One region of the Ureibacillus sp. FSL E2-3493 genome, then DNA from elsewhere that is predicted to be linked to it. Evidence: riboswitches for the same ligand, from Rfam matches in the RefSeq annotation. Region 1 holds a riboswitch; each other region holds the start of a gene.
What was found. A riboswitch is a leader RNA that binds a small molecule or an ion and turns the genes downstream of it on or off. The one in region 1 is predicted to bind lysine.

Region 1 (4,290 bases):
AAATAGGCTATTACATGTTAGTAGATGCATTTGTGCCTTCTATTTCAAAGGTACACATGTTTATTCAAAGGAGGATATCAAAGTGGCTGAAATTAAAGTCCCTGAATTAGCAGAATCGATTACAGAAGGTACAATTGCCCAGTGGGTAAAAAAAGTTGGAGATCATGTTGAAAAAGGCGAATTTATCGTTGAATTAGAAACTGATAAAGTTAATGCTGAAATTATTTCTGAAGAAGCTGGCGTTTTAACTCAAATCCTAGCTGAAGAAGGCGATACAGTTCTTGTAGGTCAAGTAATCGCTGTTGTTGAAGCTGGAGAAGGCGCAGCGCCAGCACCAGCTGAAGAAGCTCCAAAAGCTGAAGCTACACCAGTAGCAGCTGCACCAACACCAGCACCAGCTGCAACTCCAGTAGTAGAAGAAACTTCAAACGAACGCGTTGTTGCTTCTCCAGCAGCACGTAAATTAGCACGTGAAAAAGGCATTGATTTAGCATCAATTTCACCAGTAGATCCACAAGGTCGCGTACGTGTACAAGACGTAGCTGCTCATGGTACAGCACCTGTAGCAGCACCAGCAGCACCAGTTGTATCTACAAATGGTCCGATTGTTTTCACACCAGCAGCTGAATCTGACCGTGTAACAATTGAAAAAATGAGCCGTCGTCGTCAAACGATTGCAAAACGTTTATTAGAAGTTAAACAATCAACTGCAATGTTAACAACATTCAATGAAATTGACATGACAAACATCATGGCTTTACGTAAACGCAAACAAGAAGAGTTCGTAAAAGCAAACGATATCAAACTTGGATTTATGTCATTTTTCACAAAAGCAGTTGTTGCGGCGCTTAAAAAATATCCATACGTTAATGCACAAATCGTTGGAGATGAAATCCATTTAAATAACTTCTTTGATATCGGTATTGCGGTTTCAACTGAAGAAGGTTTAGTTGTACCAGTAGTCCGTGATGCAAATAGCAAAAACTTTGCTGAAATCGAAAAAGATATCGCAGAATTAGCGAAAAAAGCTCGCGACAAAAAATTAGGCCTAAACGACATGGCTGGTGGATCATTTACAATTACAAACGGTGGTGTATTCGGTTCATTAATGTCTACTCCTATTATGAACGGTACTCAAGCTGGTATTTTAGGTATGCACTCTATCGTTAACCGTCCAGTGGCTGTTAACGGGGAAGTGGAAATCCGCCCAATGATGTATGTAGCTCTTTCTTATGACCACCGTATTATCGATGGTAAAGATTCTGTTGGATTCTTAAAAACAGTTAAAGAGTTAATTGAAAATCCTGAAGATTTACTTTTAAATTCTTAATTATAAGGAAGCCTCTAGCGAAATTATTTTGCTAGAGGTTTTTTATATTTCGACCTTTAAAATGGAATATATAACTATATGAATATTTTATTAATCAGAATAATCAATGTTGACACAAAGATGTTAATATAGTAACATATTAATAGTAATTTAATATTAAAACCTCACGTTACGAGTGGGGTAGAGGCGCGATATTTATTAGTTTTTCATGGAGCTTAGAGCAAAGCAATGATATGGAAAATAGGAAATGTCGCCGAAGTGTGTAAGTAGGCTCTCTACTTCATGCTGGGTCTGCAGTGAATAATTGCAGGACTGTCTCAGATGGAGTTTCCCAACCATCTGAGGGGTGCTATCTCAATCGGGAGCGTAAGAGGATTTGGGCTTTTCTATTCAAGCGACCTAAGTTCATCTTAGGTCGCTTTTTGCGTTATAAGCTCGAAAAAAGTAAAAGGAGAGAGAAAGATGTCGAAAAAAATCACATTATTAATGACGACTTTATTAGCAGTCATTTTACTTGCTGCATGTGGCAGTTCTGAGGAAGGTACTTCATCATCCTCTTCAAAGGAAGATAGCGATGTATTAAAAGTAGGTTTAGAAGCTGGTTATGCACCGTTTAACTGGACACAACAGGATGATTCAAACGGAGCAGTTAAAATTGAAGGTTCTGAAGAATATGCTGGTGGCTATGATGTAGAAATTGCAAAACGTGTTGCCGATGCATTAGGGAAAAAATTAGTGATTGTTAAAACAGAATGGGATGGTCTACTTCCAGCATTAGAATCAGGTGTAATTGATGCCATTATCGCAGGTATGAGTCCAACCGATGAACGTAAAAAAGTCATTGATTTTACAGAAAACTATTACACTAGTGAACTCGTTATCGTTACAAAAGCTGGTGGAAAATATGCCAATGCGAAAACATTAGCGGATTTTGCAGGTGCTAAAATCACTTCTCAGTTAAACACAACAAATTATGAAGTAATCGATCAAATTCCAGATGTACAAAAAGAAACAGCGATGGAAAGTTTCTCTCATATGCGAGTTGCATTGGAATCTGGAGTAATTGACGGCTATGTTGCTGAAAGACCAGAGGCAGTATCTTCGACTGCTGCAAATGAAAACTTTGTATATGTAGAGTTGGAAGATGGTTTTGAAACGAAAGAAGAGGATACAGCCGTTGCAATTGGTCTTAAAAAAGGCGATGAAAATTTAGAAGCAATTAATGAAACATTAAAATCCATTTCTGAAGAAGAACGCAAACAGTTAATGGATGAAGCAATTGCAAATCAACCTGCAGCAAAATAATTTTCACATAGTAGCACTGGTCGAATTATCCGGCCAGTGGCTCTATTTTTTCAAACAGAGAAATAGATAAGGCAAGATGATTTTACTATCGAAACTTCAATTATGATATGTTCGATTTTCTAAAATATTTAGGAGGATATTTATGAGTTTAGATATTTTACTCTCAATTCTAGAAGAGAATTGGCCAAGTTATTTACGTGGCGCATATATGACGTTAGTCATTGCTATTATTAGTACAATTATTGGTGCTCTTATCGGATTGTTTATCGGTGTTATGCATACGATACCCCTTCGTAAGAAATCGATAAAATCTGTTATTTTAAAAGTATTCAATTTCATATTAACAGTTTATGTGGAAATTTTCCGTGGTACACCAATGATTGTACAAGCAATGGTTGTTTTCTATGGTTTAGCTGCTTACGGATTAGAATTGGATCGCTTTGTTGCTGCCCTTGTCGTTGTCGGATTAAATACAGGTGCTTACATGGCTGAATATGTTCGTGGTGGGATTGCATCAATTGATAAAGGTCAATATGAAGCAGCTGAATCGATTGGAATGAGTCATTTTCAAACGATGCTTCATGTTATTTTACCCCAAGTTTTCCGAAATATTTTACCTGCAACGGGTAACCAATTCATTATGAATATTAAAGACTCTGCGGTATTAAGTGTAATTAGTGTAACGGAACTATTTTTTACGACAAAATCGATTGCCGGTGCAAACTTCCGCTTTGCAGAATCTTACGTTATAACATGTGTCATCTATTTAATCATGACATTAACCGCTACATTTATATTACGTTATATCGAACGAAAAATGGATGGCAAAAATGCCTATAAAGTAGAACAAAAACAAACGATTTAAAATCTTATCGCGTAAGGAGTAAACAAGATGGAAAAAGTAATTGAAATCAAACATCTAAATAAATCATTTGGTAACAATGAAGTTTTACGCGATGTGAACTTTTCAGTTTCGAAAGGTGAAGTGGTCTGTTTAATCGGTTCATCAGGTTCTGGAAAATCCACGCTACTTCGTTGTATTAATTTATTAGAAACGCCAACGGCTGGCGATATTATATATAATGGTACGAATATTTTAAATGATCAACATGACATTAAACGCTACCGTACCCATTTAGGAATGGTATTCCAACAATTTAATCTTTTTGATAATCATAATGTTTTAAGCAATTGTATTATTGGACAACAAAAAGTATTAAAACGAACAAAAGAAGAAGCAAAAAGAAACGCTTTAAATTATTTATCTGTTGTTGGAATGGAGAAATATGTTAATGCGAAACCGCGACAATTATCTGGTGGACAAAAGCAACGGGTAGCAATTGCTCGAGCGCTATCGATGGATCCGGAAGTAATGTTATTCGATGAACCAACATCTGCGCTAGATCCTGAAATGGTAGGAGAAGTTTTAAAGGTAATGCGTAAATTAGCAGATGAAGGTAGAACGATGCTTATCGTAACCCATGAAATGGAGTTTGCTCGAGAAGTATCGGACCGGATTGTTTTTATGGATAAAGGGGTTATTGTGGAAGAAGGTCCTCCTGAACAAGTATTAGTTAACCCATCTCAAGAAAGAACGAAAGAATTTTTAAAACGAACATTAAAATAATCGATGCGGGGCGATCCAAAATGGATTG
Region 2 (4,290 bases), 850 kb from region 1:
AAGTTTCTAAATGGTGGATTTGAAGATGTGAAAAAAGAGTTACAACAGAAAATGCTCGATGCAGCGGAAAATTTAGAATTTGAACGGGCAAAGGAATATAGAGATCAAATTGCCCATATTGAAACGGTTATGCAAAAACAAAAAATCGTTTCGGGTGATTTATCGAACCGGGATATTTTTGGATATGCAGTTGAAAAAGGGTGGATGTGTGTTCAAGTCTTTTTTGTACGCCAAGGGAAATTAATTGAAAGGGATGTATCCATCTTTCCAATATACCGGGAACCAGAAGAGGAATTCCAAACGTTTATCGGTCGGTTTTACGATATACCTGAGCATATTAAACCGAAGGAAATTTTCATTCCGACGAATGTGGAAAAATCGTTATTAGAAAACTATTTACAAATGAAAGTTGTTACGCCGAAGCGAGGCTCGAAAAAGGAATTGGTCGATTTAGCTACGAAAAATGCTCAAATTGCCATTCGAGAAAAATTCCAATTAATTGAACGGCAAGAAGAACGAACTGTTGGGGCTTGTTTAGAATTAGGTAATGCCATGAACATAGCCCCACCTCTTCGAATTGAATCCTTCGATAATAGCCATATGCACGGAGCGGATGCTGTGTCGGCAATGGTCGTGTTCATCGATGGAAAACCGGCAAAAAAGGAATATCGGAAATATAAATTGCGGGAAACGGCTAAGCACGATGACTATGGTGCTATGCAAGAAGTAATTCGACGTCGCTATACAAGGGTGTTAAAGGAAAACTTACCATTGCCAGATTTAATTATTATTGATGGTGGGAAAGGGCAAATGGAAGTGGCGCGGGAGGTAATTGAAGATGAATTAGGATTATTCATTCCCATTGCAGGTTTAGCAAAGGATGATAAACATAATACATCCCAATTATTGTACGGAGAACCTCCAATCCCAGTGGAAATGAAAAGAACGAGTGATGGATTTTATTTATTACAACGTATTCAAGATGAAGTCCATCGTTTTGCAATTACATTTTTACGTCAACAACATCAAACAAATGCGATCCAATCCGTCTTGGATGGCATTGAAGGGGTTGGACCGAAAAGGAAACAACAGTTGCTGAAACATTTCGGTTCTATTAAGAAAATAAAAGAATCATCGATAGAGCAATTAATGGAAGCCCATATTCCAAGTTCATCAGCAATGGCTATCTACAATCACTTTCATAAAGACACATTGTCAAAGGAATAACGGTGTGCTATTGTAAGTTTAAATATGAATACGAACATGATAGAGGTGCAAGGTTCAATAGTAACCATCTGGAGGATGAACAATTCCTAGGAAAGGTGGTGAAAGGGAGACTTGCCGAAGCGATAAATCCATTGTTCAGATTTATTTGCTGGTTTTGCATTTAAGAAGTGTAAGACTGTCAGAATCAGTCAGAGTGATTCTGGAGGGCTATCTCATAAAAGATTTTACCGATCGGTATATTTTTGAGGCAGCTTTTCACACTCAGTGAGAAGCTGCTTTTATTTTGAAATGGTATAATGAATGTATAAGTTTTCTGAATTGATGAAAAATACACTTTTTCGAAAGTTGTAAAAGGAGTGTGTACCAATGGAGACAATTGTAGTGAAAGTCGACAGTTCTTCCCTTTTAACACCGGAAAGAATTGATAAACTAGCGGAACGAATTTTAAAGCATCGAAACAATGGAAAAAATACTATAGTAGTTGTTCCTTCTATTGAATTACTAGAAGGAAAATTACTTCCTTATTCGTCGATTTTTACCGAAAGAATTGCTGATAGAGAAAGTCATGCGCTAAAAGCGATTAACACGCAAGTTGCTAGTAGTTTACTAGCGATTGTACTAGAAAAGAAAGGATGTAAGGCAGTTTCCCTTTCTGGTTGGCAGGCAGGAATAGAAGCGGTGAAGTCCAATGGAAATATATTAATTGAACAAATACACCACGATTTTCTTCTTGAACGGATACATAACGGGGAAATAGCTATTGTGGCAGGTTCTCAAGGTTATGATCAATATAAAGATTTGTGGACTTTAGGGGAAGGCGGTCCAGAAACGACAGCAATTGCCATTGGTACAGTTCTAGATGCGGAATATGTTGAAATATTAACTGAGCAGGATGGAATTTACACAGCCGAATCCTCGGTTGTAAAGGAAGCTCGGAAACTAAAAGAAGTGACCTATGATGAAATGCTTGAACTGGCCCATTTAGGATCTACTTTTGTTCATCCGAGGGCAGTGGAACTAGCGAAAAAATATGAAATGCCGATCGTCGTTCGATCTAGCACAAACGATGTCGAGGGGACATGGATAAAAGGAGAGGTAAAAATGGAGAAAAATAGAGTTGTTCGTGGTGTAGCATATGAAGCAGACATTATTCGGTTAACAGTAGGTTTTGATTCCTATGAAAATTCCTCTCTAGCGAATATTTTTATGACTCTATCAAAGTTTAACATCGACGTAGATATTATCGTTCAAGCAGCTATCGATGGAGTGAAACCAACCGTATCTTTCTCCATTGCAAAAGAAGATTTTGCTGAAGCTATTAAAGTGTTAGAACAAAATAAAGCCCAATTAGGATTTAGTTTTGCCGATTTTGAAGTAGGCTTAGCAAAAGTTTCAATTGTTGGTTCAGGAATGGTTTCCAATCCAGGTGTCGCTGCCCAAATGTTTGATCGATTACGCAAAGAAAATATAATAGTGAAAATGGTCAGTACGTCGGAGATTAAAGTATCCGTTGTCGTACCGCAAGATGAAATGGTCCGGGCAGCAAATGTGTTACATGATGAGTTTCAATTAGTGGAAGAGTACGTAAATTAAAAAGCCAATTCCATAGATATCCCCTTTCATGTCGATATGGAAGGGGAGTAGTCTTTGGAATTGGCTTTTATAATATGTAGGAATTAATCTACTTTTTCTTTTTTATCCCATTTAAGTGTGAAGACGACTTGTTGCTGTTTCTCGCGTTTTTCGTCGAAACATTCTGTAAGACAACCTTGTAATGCTTGAATTTGTTGAGCGATGAAGCCTGCTTCTAGTCGGAAGGAACGTTCTTCGATTTTTAATAAGTCGGCGTCATTTGTTAGATGAAATATGTAGCCATCCTTTTCCTCTTTATCAAGGGTTAAAACGCCCCAACCTGCGTCTTGGAAGAAGGAGATAATGAGCTGAATATCAGTACATGGAAATTTGCGGGCTAAATCTTTCCCTGCCCAGTAAAGAACATCCTTTTCATGTTTTCCAAGAATGGTAGGAAGTAAATAATCTCGAATAATTTCGTAGCCAAATGCTGGGACAGTGTTGTGGATGTGAGTCATTTTAAAATTACCTCTTTCTTAATTTCTTCATTATTTAGTATAAGAAAGTAAAATATTCTTTAAAAGAGAAAATTCTACCGAGATAGCGCATATTTTTTAATGAAATGATGAGATAAAAAATTGTATGCAACCTTGACGCTCGTAATTCTTGAGAGTACAATGGACATGTCATAATATTGTACCATTATGAAATACACAGTCAATCTATGAACCTTTACAAAATCGTGAAGTGAAATTGGCTCGGGTATTTAAAAGTACTAGGGGGGGTAATAGTCTTGTCAAAAAATCATGAGTTTTACTGGAGACGCTTACATTCACTATTAGGTATTATTCCTGTAGGTCTGTTCTTAGTGTTTCACTTATCACTGAACTTCACTGCTACTGGTGGAGAAGAAAACTACAACAATTCAATAGGGATTATGGAATTGGTTCCACATTGGCTATTGTTAATTGTTGAGTGGGTAGTAATCTACATACCAATTCTATTCCACGGTTTATATGGTGTGTTTATTGCTTTTACTGCCACTTCAAACATACAGCGCTTCGGGACATTCCGTAACTGGATGTTCATGTTGCAACGTATTTCGGGAGTATTCCTTGTTATTTTCATTGCTTGGCACATCTTCCAAACTCGTATCCAAAAAGCTCTTGGTGCAGATGTTGACTTTAATATGATGGAAGAAATCGTTGCTAATCCGTTTATGTTAGCATTCTACATTTTAGGTATTTTAGCTGCTACATTCCACTTAGCAAACGGTATTTGGTCATTCTTAGTGAGCTGGGGTATTACACAATCGAAAAGTTCACAAAAGGTTGCAACTTATGTAACGATGATCTTCTTCGTTCTATTAAGTATCATTGGTGTTGCTGCAATTCTAGCATTCGTATAATAACATAGTAACATTTCCTGGCAGTTTTATAGCAAAGAAAGAGGAGTGAGGAATAATCATGGCGAAAAGCAAAATCATCGTCG
Region 3 (4,290 bases), 1.5 Mb from region 1:
ATGCTATGGGTTTATAAAGTGTAATACCGATTTTAACTCACTATATCGTTTTCGCATAAAATAAAAAGGCAACATAAACAAAGTTTATTGTTACCTTCTTCGAAATGAAGTTAGAACCGATTTGTATTATTCTTTTTTTTGAGTTGCAGTTTTTGTTGCTTTTGCTTGTACGTGTTCTTTAGCAATTTCCATGTTCGCTCTTAAAGTAGCTGAGTCTAAGTTGTTATTTAATGCAGCTTCTTCATTTAGTTTCTCTTCCTTTTTCATCCTGATTTCCTCCATTACTTTTAGCTGTCCTTTAGATTGCCCAATTTCATGTAGAAAATGTCATGTTATTCAAAATGGGTTTCTATTTAAGGTGCGTTTACATAGTATTAGCAAAAATATGGATACTATAATGCAAAGGAGTGATACGAATGGCTATATGTCCTTTATGTAATTCATTAAAAACGTTAGAAGTAAATTGCCCAAAATGTCATACGACATTAGAGGATTCAGGGAAAGTGTCTGATTATTTGGATCCTTATGGACACTATAATGATGAAGAAACGGTCAAAATGGGAGATGGTTATCCTAATACGGCAAAAGATCAAATTTGTCCCCATTTAATGGTTTGTAAGTCTTGTGGATATGATGAAGTACGGTTTATTAAAGAGGAATAATGAATGGTCATCGCACTGTTTATTTACAGTGCCTTTTTTTATTTTTTAATAAGTTCGCCGTATTTTACTCCCATTAGAATGAAGGGATTACTTCCATTAATAATAGGGAATGTACTATTTGTTTTTCTGTTGTTAAAAGTATATTTTCTTCAGATTGCTTTGCATGGGAATACACTGTGAAATATTTTGATATAAAATATAGGAAGGAATGGAGGAAAGTGTTATATTTGGTACATAATTCTAATAACAGACATGTTACTCAAACTTCTGTCAAAAAGTAAATAGATGGAGGGGAAGTTAAAACATATGTAATAGAAAAGAGATCGTCAATTGGAAGACGATCTCTTTGGAAACTTTGGAATAATCGATTATTTAAGAAATGACTTTATGTTGAGTATTTAAAACCTCTTTCAATGAATCGAGTTCTAATTTGTTTAGTGGCACCATTGGTAAACGTACACCACCAACCGGAATTCCGTTTAAATTTAAAGCTGCTTTTACTGAAGTCGGATTAGGAGTAGCAAAAAGTACTTTCATGATAGGTAACAATTTACGATGGTCCTTTGCTGCTTCACTTAAGTTCCCGATTAGGAATTTTTTAATCATCGCTTGCATCTCTTGACCAATAATATGAGACGCCACTGAAATGACACCAGCTCCTCCAATGGATAAGACAGGTAATGTTAAGCCATCATCCCCGCTATATAATGAAAAATTACTAGGTGTTTTTTCGATAATTTCAGCCATTGCATCTAAATTACCACTAGCTTCTTTAATCGCAACGATATTTGGTATTGCTGAAAGACGAACAATCGTTTCAACTGAAAGACTTACAATGCTGCGACCAGGTACATTGTATAGAATGATTGGTAAGGATGTTTCATCTGCAATTGCTTTGAAGTGTCGATACAATCCTTCTTGAGAAGGTTTGTTATAGTATGGAGCTACTAACATGATGCCATCCACACCAACGTTTTCAGCCTGTTTTGTTAATTCAATCGAGGCTTTTGTGTTGTAAGAACCTGTACCGGCAATAATCGGAACTCTCCCATCTACAACCTTCACAGTAAATTTAAATAATTCTACCTTTTCATCTTCTGATAAAGTTGGGGATTCTCCAGTCGTACCTGAAATGACTAAAGCATCTGTACCGTTGGCAAGCAAATAATTAATTAAGTTTTCGGTAGCCACCCAATCAATTTCTTCCCGTTCATTAAAGGGAGTCACCATAGCAGTTAAAATTTTTCCGAAATTCATACTTCTCCACATCCTTATATTTTATTAGAAAATAGAGGGAGAAGGGCGTTAAGTTAAGTAAACGCAAAAAAGCAACAACGAGGGATCGTTGTTGCGTAGAAATAAACTTCATTTCTTTGCGTAAGATAGCCCTCCATATAGAAACCTATATGACAGTCCTGCATTTGTTCAATAACAGAACCAGCTTCGAGATAATGAGGCTCTCAAAAGCTTCGGCAAATTCCCCTTTCCACAATTGTCATAGGATCTCATTATCCTCAAATTGCGTACTGATGGTCTTTGCTCCTCTATCCTTACTTCAAAAGGTAATTGAAATAAGTGAATATTTAATTATTAAAATCATACATGTTTAAACGTAAGATTGCAATACTTTAACTGTCATTTTTTTCATCTACCATATAAAGATTTTGAAAAGCTATTTCAACGTGGTTTTATTAATAAGCCTTGAAATTAAACATTTATTTAGTGAAATTTCCGTCATAAAACGAATAAAAAAGACATGTAATTGTTATTTGAATTTTATTATGACCTTTTGATTTTATTTACATGTAAATTTTTTTGACAAAATTAGTATGAAAGTATACGAGGGAAATTGATACTTTGGTGGAATGATTTATCACAGTATTAATTAGCGCACCTGGAACATTCTAATATCACAAGGAGGTGAAGAAAATGGCTTCTAATAGAAGTTCAAATAAACTACTGTTTCCTGGTGCACAAGCTGCAATGGATCAAATGAAATATGAAATCGCACAAGAATTTGGTGTGAACCTTGGACCTGAAGATGCTTCACGCGCGAATGGTTCAGTTGGTGGTGAAATTACAAAACGTCTTGTTCAAATGGCAGAGTCACAATTAAAAGGACGTTCTGGACAATAATTGAAAATTTAGAGTGACTGGGGGCTGATACAAAAAACTTCATTTTTTGTGTCAGCCTTTAAAAATGATACATATAATATTGCCCCATTTTTGAGACGATTATTGCTAGATAGCAAACAATATTATAAAACTGTTAAATATTAATAAATAAGTATATTTATATCTTACTTTTTGATATTATTTAATTGTTTGAAAAGTCTTATAAATGGGAGATGAGTTTTAATGTGGAAGAAAGTTTCCGCCTCTGCCTTAGCTTTATCGATAGCTGTTGTCGGTATGACAAATATTGAACAAGCAAGTGCTAAAAAAGTAGATGAGGTAACACGTGGCGAATATGTAAAAACAGTTATTGAAGCTATGGATGTAGAATTAGGTTCAGGCAAAACGGTTAACTTTAAAGATGTTCCTGATTCTTTAAAACCGTATATTGAAAAAGCAATTGAATTACAACTCATCGAAGGAAAGACGGATAAACGTTTTGCACCAGAGGGAAAAATGACCTTAGAGGAAGCCGTTGTCAGCCTTGTTCATATGCTAGATGATGACAAAACGTACTCAGAAGATACTTTAAAGAAATATAAAGATTATCATGCAATTAAAAAAGAAAATCGTGATGAATTTGCAAAAGCGGTTGAATATGGGTTTTTAAATAGTTTTGAAGGAAAAACGTTAAAACCGAAAAATGTCATTTCTGAATATCAATTATATCAACTATTAAACGCTTTTCTTGAAGAATATAAAACAACCGTTGATTTACGTATTTTAGGTACATCAGACATTCATACAAATTTAATGAATTATGACTACTACAAAGATACTGAATCGAACAGTTTAGGTCTTGTTAAAACAGCAACATTAATTAAAGAAGCGCGTAAAGAAAATAGCAACACATTATTATTTGATAATGGTGATACGATTCAAGGAACTCCATTAGGTTCTTATAAACAATCGGTTGATGTTTTAGAAGAAGGGGAAGAACATCCATCGATAACGGCAATGGAACTGTTAGATTATGATGCATCGACTCTTGGGAACCATGAATTTAATTATGGATTAGATTATTTAGATGAAGTTTATGATGATGCTGATTTCCCATTTGTTAATGCGAATGTACGTGATGCAAGTACAGGTGATTATATGTATACGCCATATGTCATTATTGAAAAAGAAGTTGTAGATGAAAAAGGCAAAGAGTCTACAGTCAAAGTTGGTGTAACAGGTATTGTTCCACCTCAAATTTTAAATTGGGACAAGTCTCACTTACTTGGACAAGTGACGGTAGATGACTCAGTACATGCAGTTGAAAATGTTGTTTCTGACATGGAAAAAGAAGGGGCAGATGTAATTGTCGTTCTTTCCCACTCTGGTATGGGTGATATGACACATACTGAAGGGGAAGAAGATGTCACTTATTTGTTATCTAAAGTAAAAGGTGTAGATGCAATCATTTCAGGTCATGCCCACCAAGTATTTCCTGGAGATGTGGATGCAT

Region 2: linked by a shared signal. The riboswitch ahead of MHH69_RS12190 (aspartate kinase) and the one ahead of MHH69_RS07675 (transporter substrate-binding domain-containing protein) in region 1 are both predicted to bind lysine.
Region 3: linked by a shared signal. The riboswitch ahead of dapA (4-hydroxy-tetrahydrodipicolinate synthase) and the one ahead of MHH69_RS07675 (transporter substrate-binding domain-containing protein) in region 1 are both predicted to bind lysine.

The regions. Positions count from the first base shown of each region.
Region 1 covers NZ_JBBOPK010000001.1:1,509,311-1,513,600, forward strand. Annotated here, with positions in the region: gene odhB (2-oxoglutarate dehydrogenase complex dihydrolipoyllysine-residue succinyltransferase) at 83-1,330, shown strand; lysine riboswitch at 1,504-1,690, shown strand; gene MHH69_RS07675 (transporter substrate-binding domain-containing protein) at 1,793-2,635, shown strand; gene MHH69_RS07680 (amino acid ABC transporter permease) at 2,778-3,500, shown strand; gene MHH69_RS07685 (amino acid ABC transporter ATP-binding protein) at 3,528-4,262, shown strand.
Region 2 covers NZ_JBBOPK010000001.1:2,362,230-2,366,519, reverse strand. Annotated here, with positions in the region: gene uvrC (excinuclease ABC subunit UvrC) at 1-1,227, shown strand, start outside; lysine riboswitch at 1,260-1,445, shown strand; gene MHH69_RS12190 (aspartate kinase) at 1,594-2,820, shown strand; gene MHH69_RS12185 (YslB family protein) at 2,904-3,317, opposite strand; gene MHH69_RS12180 (succinate dehydrogenase cytochrome b558 subunit) at 3,593-4,207, shown strand; gene sdhA (succinate dehydrogenase flavoprotein subunit) at 4,266-4,290, shown strand, end outside.
Region 3 covers NZ_JBBOPK010000001.1:3,028,192-3,032,481, reverse strand. Annotated here, with positions in the region: gene MHH69_RS15635 (hypothetical protein) at 127-267, opposite strand; gene MHH69_RS15630 (hypothetical protein) at 417-662, shown strand; gene dapA (4-hydroxy-tetrahydrodipicolinate synthase) at 1,035-1,919, opposite strand; lysine riboswitch at 2,038-2,217, opposite strand; gene MHH69_RS15620 (alpha/beta-type small acid-soluble spore protein) at 2,592-2,798, shown strand; gene MHH69_RS15615 (bifunctional 2',3'-cyclic-nucleotide 2'-phosphodiesterase/3'-nucleotidase) at 3,021-4,290, shown strand, end outside.